3 regions of the Shinella sp. OV683 genome follow, and region 3 is predicted to be linked to each of the others. Evidence: predicted binding sites of a transcription regulator. Region 3 holds the regulator's gene; each other region holds the start of a gene.
What was found. The regulator HrcA, encoded in region 3, represses chaperone genes, less so after heat shock. The targets are predictions, from matches to a motif close to GTTAGCACTCNCNNNNNGNGAGTGCTAAC.
Positions count from the first base shown of each region.

Region 1: a site for HrcA is predicted at 2,847-2,875, ahead of groES (co-chaperone GroES). Genes of this name have one in related genera too.
Region 2: a site for HrcA is predicted at 3,055-3,083, ahead of groES (co-chaperone GroES). Genes of this name have one in related genera too.

Region 1 is NZ_CM173543.1:3,975,656-3,980,300, reverse strand. It holds gene chrA (chromate efflux transporter) at 1-129, opposite strand, end outside; gene ACXHRN_RS19300 (chromate resistance protein ChrB domain-containing protein) at 126-953, opposite strand; gene ACXHRN_RS19295 (SDR family oxidoreductase) at 1,063-2,082, opposite strand; gene ACXHRN_RS19290 (TetR/AcrR family transcriptional regulator) at 2,189-2,767, shown strand; gene groES (co-chaperone GroES) at 2,930-3,226, shown strand; gene groL (chaperonin GroEL) at 3,287-4,645, shown strand, end outside.
Region 2 is NZ_CM173543.1:286,717-291,361, reverse strand. It holds gene ACXHRN_RS01440 (N-acyl-D-amino-acid deacylase family protein) at 1-539, opposite strand, end outside; gene ACXHRN_RS01435 (RidA family protein) at 615-959, opposite strand; gene ACXHRN_RS01430 (alanine racemase) at 1,000-2,316, opposite strand; gene ACXHRN_RS01425 (cupin domain-containing protein) at 2,516-2,866, opposite strand; gene groES (co-chaperone GroES) at 3,133-3,429, shown strand; gene groL (chaperonin GroEL) at 3,496-4,645, shown strand, end outside.
Region 3 is NZ_CM173543.1:4,902,575-4,907,219, reverse strand. It holds gene hemW (radical SAM family heme chaperone HemW) at 1-888, opposite strand, end outside; gene ACXHRN_RS23770 (non-canonical purine NTP pyrophosphatase) at 892-1,536, opposite strand; gene ACXHRN_RS23765 (VOC family protein) at 1,547-1,945, opposite strand; gene rph (ribonuclease PH) at 1,970-2,686, opposite strand; gene hrcA (heat-inducible transcriptional repressor HrcA) at 2,848-3,900, shown strand; gene grpE (nucleotide exchange factor GrpE) at 4,037-4,645, shown strand.

The DNA.
Region 1 (4,645 bases), 930 kb from region 3:
GGCGATCTGACCGGCCGGACCACCGAAGCTCAGGCAGCCGATCTTCGCCCAGACTTTGAACGCCTCGGCGAATGTCGGATAGGCCGGCGGTGCGTCCGCTACGGCAGCGACAGGGCTGGACTCGTTCATGGTCGCGCGCCTTTGCCGCCATGAGATACCCAATTGTGTTTCTCGTCCATTGCGTCCCGCGCCCAGCGATAGAGGGCGTCGTAGATCAGCATGCCATCCTCGAGTTGCTCTAGATCTGAGGAATGCATTCGCGACAGGCCAAGCGAGATGGCAAGCAGGCCCGCCGATTGGGGGCTGAGATCAAGCCGGTCGGTATCCGCCCCGCGCACGATCTCCGCAAGAGTGAGCAGTGCCGGTGTCTTCAGCCCGAATTCCTCCAGCATCATGTCGAATGTGCAGGTGTCGCCACGATGGCTCCAGTAGGTTCCGTCTATGTCGAACGGCGTCGCATCGAATTTTTCGGCAACGGCCTCCACTTCGCTCGCCGAGACGAACAGGAACCGGGCGAGCGGATCGACAAACCTGCGGATCAGCCAGGGACAGGCGATGCGGTCGATCTTTGGCCGTGACCGGGTGACCCACAGAGTGCGGCCGGTTGGCTTGCTCCCCGGCAGGCTGGAGATCGGCACCAGCGGGAGGTCGGCCGCCGCCCACGCCTCGATGCCACCCTCGAGGATCTCCGCTTGTGAGCCGAGAATGCGCAGATGGGCTGCGACGCCTTCGCTGAGCTTCTTGCCCTTGCTGCACACCACGATGACCTGAACCTGCGCGAACTCTTCACCCCAGTCGCTGGTCTCGCGATAATCGCGGTGAAACGAGGATGGCACGAGAAACGGGCGTTCGTCGATGCCATCGGCATCGCGCACGTCGATGAGGGTGGGGGCCTGGGAAGAGCCGAGAAGCCGGAAGAGTTTTTCGGACGAAATTGCGCCAAAGGATGCCATGGTTTTGCTCCGTGTAAAGTTGGTCGAACGGATGCGAAACTGTGGCATGGCGCCTCGTGGAGCGCTCGCGAACTCCATGATGTATTTGTGCCGAAATGCCGGAGGGTTGTCAATGTGTGGCTGGCATCTCGATCAGGCTTTCCGCACAGTCGATGATCGTCTCAGGGCCAGGGCGCGGCGAGAAGTCCAGCACGCGACGCGCCTTGTCCGAGTTCAGGAGAAACTTGCGCCCGATCAGCGGCGCAAGTGTTCTCAATTGCGGCAGGAATGGCAAAAACAGTTTGACGAGGAAATTCGGCAGGCGGCGTGTCGGTGTTTTCGAGCCGAGACTACCCGGATGCCCGCGCAGGGTTTTGGCGATCTCTTCCATCCACATGAAATCACCGGCCGCGATGAAGCGTTCGCCTGCCGCTTCCGGTGAGATCATGGCGCGGATATGCAGGTCGGCAAGATCCCGCACATCCACCACCCAAAAGCCCAGTCTCGGCATTGCTGCCGGGCGCCCCTCAAGCAGGTCCCTGATGATCTTGACCGAGCCGAGATTGTCGGCGGAGAGAACCGGACCGAAAACCGCGCCGGGAAGCACTGTGGCCAACTCCGTGGCCCCGCCATTTCGTTCCATGAAGTCCCAGGCGGCGCGTTCGGCAAGGATTTTCGACACGCGGTAGGCGTCGAATTGCCGGTCGTCGTGATCGGCCCAGATCGTTTCGTCACTGACGAGGCCGGAATCAAGCGGAGGCCTGGCCGCCGCCGCTGCCGATGTCATCACGACGCGTTTTACGTCAGCCTTTACGGCAGCCCGCAGCACGCGCCGGGTACCCTCTCGTGCCGGCCCGACAAAAGCATCCCTGTCGCCTGGTTTCCCATCTCCGAGCGGCGATGCGACATGGAGAACGTAGTGACATCCAGCCATTGCCACATCCCAACCCGCGTCGTCGAGCAGGTCAGCGGCGAAGAAGGAAAGGCCGTCCGTATGTCCTGCCGCAGAGGCGATCTCGACCCGGATCGCTGGCTCTTTCGACAGATTGCGCAGTGTGGACCGCACAGCGTAGCCACGCTTCAGCAATTCGACGATGCACCATTTGGCGATGAAGCCACTGCCGCCTGTAACCAGAACCATTTCCTGCATCTCAACTCCTCAGTCTGCTGGGCCGCGCATTGACCCCATGTATGCGGGTGTATACTCTGTAAGATCGACAAAGTCTACACTTGTATATTTATGATTGGACCTCCCTATGGAAGAGACCTCGCATCGTCCGCGAAATGCTGCAGCGACACGGCTGGCGATTCTGGAATCGGCACGCGCCGCCTTCATAAAATCCGGCTACGAGGGGGCCGGTGTCCGCGAGATTGCAGAAGGCGCCGGTGTAACAGCCATGCTGATCAACCGCTATTTTGGTTCGAAGGAAGGACTATTTGCCGAAGTGCTGGCGCGGGCCAACGAGAACCCGATCATCGCCACGCCTGAAACGTTGCGTGCACCCGACCGCGCGCGCAAGATCGCCAACGCATTGGTTGATGTAACAGCACCCGGCGCGACTGCGCTCGATGGCTTTCTGATCATGCTGCGCTCGGTCTCCAACGAACGGGCGCTGGAGATCGCGCGGTACGTCATCGAGAGCCATCATCAGATGAACGTCACTTCGGCACTTCAAGGAAAATTGGCGCCGCAGCGAGCTGCCATACTTTTGTCGTTGGTCGCGGGCATTCAGATCATGCGGCAGATGATCAGCCTGCCGGCATTGGGCGCGGAGGCTGACGATGACCTGGCGCAAATACTCGAGCCGCTGATTGCAAAGCTGATAGACGGCTAACCTCCGCTTCATTCACCAATCCCAATTTTTTGTGGGGGCCATCCTTGACTCTCATTCGGGCCGGTCCTAAATCCACCCCGCTAGCACTCCAAGGAGAGGAGTGCTAACAAACCCATCCTCCGGGTCACCCCCGGCAATGTCATTCGATCGAGGAAACAGACAATGGCAAGCATCAATTTCCGTCCGCTTCATGACCGCGTGGTCGTACGTCGCGTCGAGTCCGAAGAAAAGACCAAGGGCGGGATCATCATCCCTGACACCGCCAAGGAAAAGCCGCAGGAAGGCGAAATCGTCGCCGTCGGCACCGGCGTTCGTGACGACAAGGGTGCGCTCGTTGCACTCGACGTCAAGGCTGGCGACCGCGTCCTGTTCGGCAAGTGGTCGGGCACCGAAGTCAAGCTCAATGGCGAAGACCTTCTGATCATGAAGGAATCCGACATCATGGGCGTCATCGGCTGATTGCCGGTTACCCTTTATTCCATGACAACCAATGGGCAATGAGCCCAGGAGTTTCGTAAAATGGCTGCAAAAGAAATCAAGTTTGGCCGTACCGCACGCGAAAAGATGCTGCGCGGCGTCGACATTCTCGCTGACGCGGTGAAGGTCACCCTCGGCCCGAAGGGTCGTAACGTTATCATCGACAAGTCCTTCGGCGCTCCGCGCATCACCAAGGACGGTGTTTCGGTCGCCAAGGAAATCGAACTCGAAGACAAGTTCGAAAACATGGGCGCCCAGATGGTCCGCGAAGTTGCTTCGAAGACCAACGACATCGCCGGCGACGGCACCACGACTGCAACCGTTCTGGCCCAGGCGATCGTTCGCGAAGGCGCCAAGGCCGTTGCTGCCGGCATGAACCCGATGGATCTGAAGCGCGGTATCGACCTCGCTGTTTCGGAAGTCGTCAAGGATCTCCAGGCCAAGGCCAAGAAGATCAACACGTCTGAAGAAGTCGCACAGGTCGGCACGATCTCCGCAAACGGCGAAAAGCAGGTCGGTCTCGACATTGCTGAAGCCATGCAGAAGGTCGGCAATGAAGGCGTCATCACGGTTGAAGAAGCCAAGACTGCCGAAACCGAACTCGAAGTCGTCGAAGGCATGCAGTTCGACCGCGGCTACCTCTCGCCGTATTTCGTCACCAACGCCGAGAAGATGATTGCAGACCTCGAAGACGTCTACATCCTCCTTCACGAAAAGAAGCTCTCGAACCTCCAGGCCATGCTGCCGGTTCTCGAAGCTGTCGTTCAGACCGGCAAGCCGCTGGTGATCATCGCTGAAGACGTCGAAGGCGAAGCTCTTGCTACGCTCGTCGTCAACAAGCTGCGTGGCGGCCTCAAGATTGCTGCCGTCAAGGCTCCGGGCTTCGGCGATCGCCGCAAGGCCATGCTCGAAGACATCGCCATCCTGACGGGCGGCACCGTGATCTCCGAAGACATCGGCATCAAACTCGAAAACGTCACCCTCGACATGCTCGGCCGTTCCAAGAAGGTCTCGATCTCCAAGGAAAACACCACGATCGTCGACGGCGCCGGCAAGAAGTCGGACATCGAAGGCCGCGTTGCCCAGATCAAGGCTCAGATCGAAGAAACCACCTCTGACTACGACCGCGAAAAGCTGCAGGAACGTCTTGCCAAGCTCGCCGGTGGCGTTGCCGTGATCCGCGTTGGCGGCTCGACGGAAATCGAAGTCAAGGAAAAGAAGGACCGCATCGACGACGCGCTCAACGCGACGCGCGCTGCTGTTCAGGAAGGCATCGTCCCGGGCGGCGGTACCGCTCTGCTGCGTTCTTCCGTCAAGATCACCGCAAAGGGTGCAAACGACGACCAGGAAGCCGGCATCAACATCATCCGCCGCGCTCTGCAGTCGCTGGTTCGCCAGATC
Region 2 (4,645 bases), 950 kb from region 3:
TGCAGCTGGCTGGCGAGCAAAGCGCACATCCCGTCGATTTCCGCCTCGCTTGCGGGACGCCGGTCGTGACCCATCACCGCCAGCCGCAGGGCCGCATGCCCGACAAGCGACACGACATTGAGCGCTATCCCCTCGCCCTCCAGCGCATGTCGATAAGCATTGAGGTCACCGAAAATCTCGCGCTCCGCCGTCTCGCCGAGCAGGCCCGAAAAGTGCTGGCGCAGGTTTTCGCGAGATCCTTCCGTCGCCGGGTAAAGCGAAAACGAGCAGTTGCCGACAACGATGCTGGTAACGCCCTGGAACGCCTTTTCCGGGCGGTCGCGCTCCCTGAGAAAAATCAGGTCGTCATGGCAATGCGCATCGATGAAGCCCGGCGCCAGATAGCGCTCGGCGGCATCGACGATGTCGACATCCGGACCAGCCGGAAGATCATGGCCGATCCGCACGATCTTGCCGCCGGACACCAGCACGTCACCGCGATACCACGGCGACCCCGTGCCATCGATGATGCGCGCGCCACGAATGAGCGTATCCTGCATGATGTGGTTTCCTTCAGAGTTCGACGGGAACATCGTAAAAGAAACCGGCGGGAGTTCCGCCGGTTCACGTATGCATCAAAGCGCCGCGATAGCTGTCATCTCGACGCGCAGATCGGGGTCGGCCAGCCGGGCCTCGACGCAAGCGCGCGCGGCCGGATTTTCCGGATCGATCCAGGCATCGTAGACGCTATTCATCGCTTCGAAATCGACGATCGCCGGCAGGAAGACGTTGACGGCCAGCAATTTCGACTTGTCGGTGCCGGCTTCCTTCAGCAGCTGGTCGATCTTGGACAGCACGTCGCGGGTCTGGTCTTCGATGCCGGCCTTGCGATTTTCGGCAACCTGTCCGGCGATGTAGACGACGCCGCCGTGGCTGACGGCCTGGCTCATCCGGGAGCCCTTCTGATAGCGCATGATCATGGGGTATTTTCCTTTTCCTGGTCTTGGAAGGCAGTCTTGGTCAGCCGAAGCTGGTGGGAAAGACCGCAGTAACCGTGTGGGTTTCGTCGAGGCCGTAGAGCAGCGCGTGCCGGTCGAGGCAGGTGCAGGGATGCGAGATGCCGAATTCAACGATGTCGCCGATAACGACATCTGTATCGGTGCCGATAGTGACGAAGGCATGCTGGTCATTGAGCTTGATCACCTCGGCGCCCTCGATCTGCCGCAGAAGCCTGCCGTCCCTGTAGATCGACAACGGGCGTGGCAGCCCCTGGTCCATTGCCACATCGCGAAGGCCCATGCCACAGATCGCAAGGCCCCTTTCGGGCCGCGACAGAACCTCCGCCCAAAGTCGCAAAGCAGGCTTGAAACCGCTCGCCGCAGATGCCGCCTTGCCGTCGATCTGGAACCCCGCACGGCCGTCGAGCGATGTGAGGCCGCGCTCGTAGACACCATGATCGTGGAAGAAAATTGCCCCGCTGCGCAGCACAAGCGTGGCATTTGCATCGCTTGCCAGAACAGGTTTCAGCGCTGCTACCACCATGTCGAAATAAACCGATCCGCCCGCGGTCACGATGAGCTTGCGATCGGCACCGATGCGCGCGCGTGTCGCCCGGTAAAAGTCGCCGGTGATTTCCATTAAGCCGGAAATCCGGTCCGCGGTGTCGGCTGGATCTGCGGTCGCGGCTGCACCTTCATAGGCAGCAATACCGCACAGGCGGAAATTGTCGGTTTCCGCCACAAGTATGGTTTCGACGATGGCATTCGCGACATCTTTCGAGCGAGCCCCGGCACGCGCTGCACCAAGCTCTACCAGCAGGCCGAGTGATGGCAGATCGCTGCGTCCTGTCCAGGCATCGCGCAACGCCTCTGCCAGTTCGACGGAATCGACGAAGATATGAATCTCTGCTTCCGGATGGTTCGCCAGCAATGCAGCAAGGCGCTTGGCTGCCGACCTGCCGCCGATCTCGTTGGCGAGGATCAGACGCGTCATGCCCGCCTTCAGCATCACCGAGGCCTGCCTGATATCGGCGACGGTCGTACCCCAGGCGCCGGCATCGAGAAGTTGCCGGGCAAGTGCAGTCGACATTGGCGTCTTGGCATGCGGGGAGATCTCGACGCCCTGCCCACCGACATAGCGCATCATCAGGTCGATATTGGCTGCAAAGGCTGCGCGGTCGAGCGAGATCAACGGCAAAGACATCGCGCCGTCAAACGGCTTCCAGCCCTGTCTGCCGATTGCCTCAAGCGGCAGTGCCGGATGCCCGGCCGGGAAGCCGCGAATACGGTCGTCGATCAAGGTCGAGGCAACGGCCGTGGAAAGAGCAATATCAGACATCGGCACTATCCTGTGATGATTGCCCGGCATCGAGGCCGAAGCGGTATGTCCGGTTGGTGGTCGCGAAAACTGGGTGCCACTCATCGCTACTCAAATCGACAGCCGCCGGCCTTGTCTTCCAGGACCCTTCGCAAAGTGAGTCGATAAGCCTCATTCCGCAAAACGGCCGGTTTGCGACCGGCCGTTGCCCAGGCTCCATTCAGAGCTTGATGGCGAAGTGCTTGCGAATGGTTTCGTCGATCTTCCACAGGCCCTTGAAACCAGCTTCGACCACGAACGCGTCGCCCGGTCCGAGCACCACGGGTGCACCGCCGTCCGGGGTGATGGTCAGCTTGCCTTCCATGATGTGGACGAATTCATAGTCCGTATAGGTCGCGTGATAGGTGCCGGGCGTGGCTTCCCAATAGCCGGAAATCATGCTGCCATCGTCCGATGTATGCAGCACCCAAGTCTTCATCGACGGTGTGCCTTCGACAACGACCCAGCCGTCGAGATCCTCAGTAACCGGCGCTGCCGATGTGCTGTCGCCCAGCTTTACAACATAATCCATGTGTTCCTCACTTCTTCATTGTTTATCCCGCCGGGGCTGGATAGCTGTGCTGTGTGGCACAGATGTGAAAAAAGCGCGAGCAAGAACGATCGCACTTGCCTCACCATGTTCGATTTCGCTGCTCGCCGGACTTCCGATGACGACATCGCCGCGCTCGTTCACCACGTAAAATGTATCTTCAGAATCCCGCTAGCACTCTCAGGTGTAGAGTGCTACAGGTACGTACGAGATCGGCACTCGCCTTGATCTCATCAAAGGATCATAAAATGACAAGCACCACTTTTCGTCCGCTGCACGACCGTGTTGTCGTGCGCCGTGTCGAGGCCGAAGCAAAGACCAAGGGCGGGATCATCATTCCCGACACCGCCAAGGAAAAGCCGCAGGAAGGCGAAATCGTCGCCGTCGGCACTGGCACCCGTGACGAAACCGGCAAGATCATCCCGCTCGATGTCAAGGCTGGCGACCGCGTCCTGTTCGGCAAATGGTCGGGCACCGAAGTCAAGCTCGACGGCGAAGACCTTCTGATCATGAAGGAAGCTGACATCATGGGAATCATGGGCTGATCATCCGATCGCCCTTCCATCCCTTCCACGACGACCATTGGGCCATGAGCCCGGGAGTTTTCTAAAATGGCTGCCAAACAAATCAAATTCGGTCGCGATGCTCGCGAAAAGATGCTGCGCGGCGTTGATATCCTTGCTGACGCAGTGAAAGTCACGCTCGGTCCCAAGGGCCGCAACGTCATCGTCGACAAGTCCTTCGGCGCGCCGCGCATCACCAAGGATGGCGTCACCGTCGCCAAGGAAATCGAACTTGAAGACAAGTTCGAGAACATGGGCGCCCAGATGGTCCGCGAAGTTGCTTCGAAGACCAACGACATCGCCGGTGATGGCACGACCACGGCAACCGTTCTGGCCCAGGCGATCGTTCGCGAGGGCGGCAAGGCCGTTGCTGCCGGCATGAACCCGATGGACTTGAAGCGCGGTATCGATCTCGCGGTTGCCGCCGTCGTCAAGGATCTCGTTGCCAAGGCAAAGAAGATCAACACCTCGGAAGAAATCGCCCAGGTCGGCACGATCTCTGCCAATGGCGAGAAGGAAATCGGCCAGTACATCGCCGACGCCATGCAGAAGGTCGGCAATGAAGGCGTCATCACAGTTGAAGAAGCCAAGACCGCGGAAACCGAGCTTGAAGTCGTCGAAGGCATGCAGTTCGATCGCGGCTACCTCAGCCCGTATTTCGTGACCAACGCTGAAAAGATGGTTGCTGAACTCGAAGATGCCTACGTGCTTCTGCATGAGAAGAAGCTCTCCAACCTCCAGGCGATGCTGCCGGTTCTCGAAGCTGTCGTTCAGACCGGCAAGCCGCTGCTGATCATCTCCGAAGATGTCGAAGGCGAAGCGCTTGCAACGCTCGTCGTCAACAAGCTGCGCGGCGGCCTCAAGATCGCTGCCGTCAAGGCACCGGGCTTCGGCGATCGCCGCAAGGCGATGCTCGAAGATCTGGCTATCCTGACCGGTGGCACGGTGATCTCCGAAGACATCGGCATCAAGCTCGAAAACGTCACACTTGAAATGCTCGGCCGCTCCAAGAAGGTCTCGATCACCAAGGAAACCACCACGATCGTCGACGGCGCCGGCAAGAAGTCCGACATCGAAGGCCGCGTTGCCCAGATCAAGGCCCAGATCGAAGAAACCACTTCCGATTACGACAAGGAAAAGCTCCAGGAACGCCTCGCCAAGCTCGCCGGTGGCGTTGCCGTGATCCGCGTCGGTGGTG
Region 3 (4,645 bases):
GCGCTCGGTTGATGTGGCATATTTGCGTCCGCCAGACGTCAGCCGTCCATGGGCGCCCGGGCCGATGCCGGCATAGTCGCCATAGCGCCAATAGGTCAGGTTGTGGCGGCTCTCGGCGCCCGGCACGGAATGATTGGACACCTCGTAAGCCGGCATGCCCGCGGCTGATGTCACGTCCTGGGTGATCTCGTAGAGCCGGGCCGAGTCTTCCTGGCTGGGCAGCACGATCTTGCCGTTCTTGTGCAGGCCGTAGAAGGGCGTGCCCTCCTCGATTGTCAGCTGATAGAGCGACAGATGATCGACGGCATAGGAGATCGCCTCGTTGAGTTCATCGATCCAGTCCTGCTCCTGCTGGCCGGGCCGCGCATAGATCAGGTCAAACGACATGCGTGGAAAAATGTCGCGCGCCAGCTTCACGGCTTTGAGCGCATCCTCGACGTTATGCAGCCGCCCGAGGAAACGCAAATCCTTGTCATTAAGCGCCTGCACGCCGAGCGAAACGCGATTGACCCCGGCGGCGCGATAGCCGCGGAACCGCTCCGCCTCGACGCTGGAGGGGTTGGCTTCCATGGTGATTTCGATGCCATCGGGCACATGCCAGTGCCGGGCAATGCCATTGAGGATCGCGTCCACCGTCTGAGGCTTCATCAGCGATGGCGTGCCGCCGCCCATGAAGATCGAGGTGACGGTGCGCGAGCCGCTAATCGCCCGCATTGCCGTCATTTCCTTGAGGAAAGCATCAACGAAGGCGTCCTGGTCGACGGCGACGTGACGCACATGGCTGTTGAAATCGCAATAAGGACACTTGGCCGCGCAGAACGGCCAATGGATGTAGACGCCGAAGCCCGGTTCACCTGTATCCGGAAGCAGTGGGGCTTGGCGGTCCATGGTCTAGAGTTCCAGTCCGGTCTCGACCAGCAGCTTGAAGGCGCGGGCGCGGTGCGACAAAGCCTGCTCGTCGCCCGGCTTCCAGCCATGCTTCTGCTCGGCGCTCATCTCACCGAAGGTGGTGTCGTAGCCCAGGGGCTGGAACACCGGATCGTATCCAAAACCGCTGGTGCCGCGCGGCGGCCAGACGATATGGCCCTCGACATCGCCGCGAAAGATTTCCGTATGGCCATCCGGCCAGGCCAGGCAAAGCACGCTGACGAAGCGGCCCGTCCGCTGCTCGGGTGTTGTGGCGCCCTTCTCAACCAGCGCCTCTTCGACCTTTTCCATCGCCATCTGGAAATCGCGGCTGCCGTCTTCGCGCTCGGCCCAGTTGGCGGTGTAGACACCGGGCGCGCCATCAAGTGCGTCGACGGCGAGGCCCGAATCGTCGGAAAGCGCGGGCAGGCCGGAAGACATCGCCGAGGCCAGCGCCTTGATGCGGGCATTTTCCTCGTAAGTCGTGCCGGTTTCATCCGGCTCGACGAATTTAAGGTCGGCAGCCGACTTCGCGGTAAAACCCAGCGGACCGATCAGGTCGCGGATCTCGGCGATCTTGCCTGAGTTGTGGCTGGCGACGACGATCGTCTTGGTATCAAGCTTGCGCATTCAGAACCTCTTAGATGCCCCAGATCCGCGCTTCGGCAAATTCAAGCGAATTGCCGGCCGGATCGCGGAAATAAATCGAGCGGCCACCACGCGGCCATTCGACGACGGCTTCGATGCCGACGCCGGCATTGGAAAGCCGCTGCGCCCAATCGTCGATCTCGCCGGCAGTGGCCTGGAAACAGAGATGGCCCGGTCCGCGCGAACCATGCGGCGGCACGGCCAGTTGATCTCCGGTCGGCGGCACTTCCGTTTCATCCGGGTTGAAGATCAACAGTACCATTTGGCCACAACGGTAGAAGATGTGGCGGTTGCCGGCACGCATGATTTTCGTCAGGCCGAGCACCTTGCTGTAGAAGATCTCGGCGGCGTCGAGATCATGCGCATAGAGCGACGATTCAAGAATCTGCATGTCCGGTCCTGCCTTTCGGGCTGCTTAGGCGATCGCCTGCTTTTGAAGCTCGACGAGTTCGGCAACGCCGTTCTTGGCTAGGCCCATCAATGTCAGCAACTCTTCCTCGCTGAAGGGTGCGCCCTCCGCAGTGCCCTGGATCTCGACGAAGCCGCCCTTGCCGGTCATGACGAAGTTGGCGTCGGTCTCGGCCGAGGAATCCTCGAGATAATCGAGGTCGATCACCGGCTGGCTGGCGAAGATGCCGCAGGAGATCGCCGCCACATGATCCTTGAGAACCTTCTCAAGGCTCAGCATCTTGCGGTTTTCCATCCACTTCAGGCAATCGTAGAGCGCGATCCAGCCGCCGGTGATGGATGCCGTGCGGGTGCCGCCATCGGCCTGGATGACGTCGCAGTCGACGGTGATCTGGCGTTCGCCGAGCGATTCAAGGCTGACCACGGCGCGCAGCGAGCGGCCGATCAGCCGCTGGATTTCCTGGGTGCGACCGCCCTGCTTGCCGGATGCTGCTTCGCGACGCATGCGGTCGCCGGTGGAGCGCGGCAGCATGCCGTATTCGGCGGTGACCCAACCCTTGCCGCTGTTGCGCAGCCATGCCGGCGGCTTTTCCTCGACGCTTGCGGTGCACAGCACGTGGGTGTCGCCAAACTTCACCAGGCAGGAGCCTTCGGCATGCTTGGAATAGCCGCGCTCGAAACTCACCTTGCGCATTTGGTCGGTTTTCCGTCCGGATGGCCGCATTTTCAAACTCCTTGATCTCGATTGCTGCGTCTTAAGCGGCGCGGCAGCATTTTGCAAAGGAAAAGGGGCGATTTTCCTTTTGCTTAGTCCCATCAAATCCCTATATTTCAGCTTGATCGTCATTTTCGGCGTGTGGATTGCGTACCGATGGGAAGAGCTGCATGAAAGGTCTTGATGACCGCTCGGGAGAAATTTTTCGACGCATTGTCGAAAGCTATCTCGGCAGCGGCGAACCCTTGGGCTCTCGCTCGCTGTCGCGGCTTTTGCCGATGTCGCTGTCGCCGGCTTCCGTGCGCAATGTGATGAGCGATCTCGAGGATCTCGGCCTCATCTATTCGCCGCATGTCTCCGCCGGCCGCCTGCCCACCCAGCAGGGCCTTCGCTTTTTCGTCGATGCCTTCATGCAGGTGGGCTCGCTGTCGGACGAGGAACGCCGCGACATCGACCGGCAGATCCGCCCCGACAATCGTGATGTCCCCGTTGAGACCGCGCTGAATGGCGCAAGCCAGATGCTGTCCTCTGCTTCGCGTGGTGCGGGCCTCGTCATCACCACCAAGAGCGACACGCTGCTCAAGCACGTCGAATTCGTGCGTCTGTCGCCGGAAAAGGCGCTGGTGGTGCTGGTGGGCGAGCGCGACGAGGTCGAAAACCGCATCATTGCCTTGCCGGCGGGGACGACGTCCTCGCAGCTTGTGGCGGCGGCAAATTTCCTCAACGCCCATATGTCCGGCCTGACGCTGAGCGAAGCCAGCGATCGCATCGAGAAACTCAAGGAAACCATCCGCACCGAGCTCGACGCACTCTCCAGCGACCTCGTCGAGCGCGGCCTTGCGACATGGTCGGGTGCCGAGGAAGGCCGGCCGGCGCGTTTGATCGTCCGGGGCCGTTCCAACCTGCTCGATGGCGTTGACGACATGGGCGATCTCGACCGGATACGCATGCTGTTCGACGACCTGGAGAAGAAGGAATCGCTTTCCGACATTCTCGATCTCGCCGAAGGCGGCCAGGGCGTGCGCATCTTCATCGGTTCGGAAAACACGCTGTTTTCGCTGTCCGGCTCCTCGCTGATCGTGGCACCTTACAAGAACAGCGAGGACCGGATCATCGGCGCCGTCGGCGTCATCGGCCCGACGCGGCTCAATTATTCGCGCATTGTGCCGATGGTGGACTATACAGCGCAGCTGATGTCAAAACTCGCCGGCAGCGGCCGATAAGCTGATATTCAGGCAGTTGCGAACACTCAGTATACGGTGCGATGCGCAGAATCTTGACGCAAAGTCTTGATTTTTCCGCTGCAAACCTCGATATCGGCTGCAAATCACGAGAAATTCAGGAATTGCGGAGACCGCCATGACGGATGACAACAAGAACGCGTATCAGACGGACGCCGATGAAAACGCAGCCAATCCGGAAAACGTAGCCGCCGACCAGGCCGATTCTGCCCGGGAACCGGATCCGGTCGAGCTGCTGAAGGCCGAGAACAACGAGATGAAGGACAAGTTCCTGCGGCTGGCCGCCGAGATGGACAATCTGCGCCGTCGTACCGAGCGCGAGATTAAGGACGCCAAGGTCTATTCGGCTGCCGGCTTTGCCCGCGACATGCTATCGGTGTCCGACAACCTGCGCCGCGCGATCGATGCCATCCCGGACGAGGTGCGTGCTGCGGGCGAGGCTGGCCTCATGGCGCTGATCGAAGGTGTTGAGATGACCGAACGCGCAATGCTCGGCGCGCTCGAGCGCCACGGCGTCAAGAAGATCGACCCGAACGGCCAGAAATTCGACCCGAACTTCCACCAGGCGATGTTCGAGGTCCCCAATCCGGAAATTCCGGCAAACACCGTCATCCAGGTGGTACAGGACGGCTATACGATCGGCGATCGCGTGCTGCGCCCGGCCATGGTCGGCGTTTCCAAGGGCGGCCCGAAGGCCGATGCCACCAATCCGGAAACCGCTTCCTGA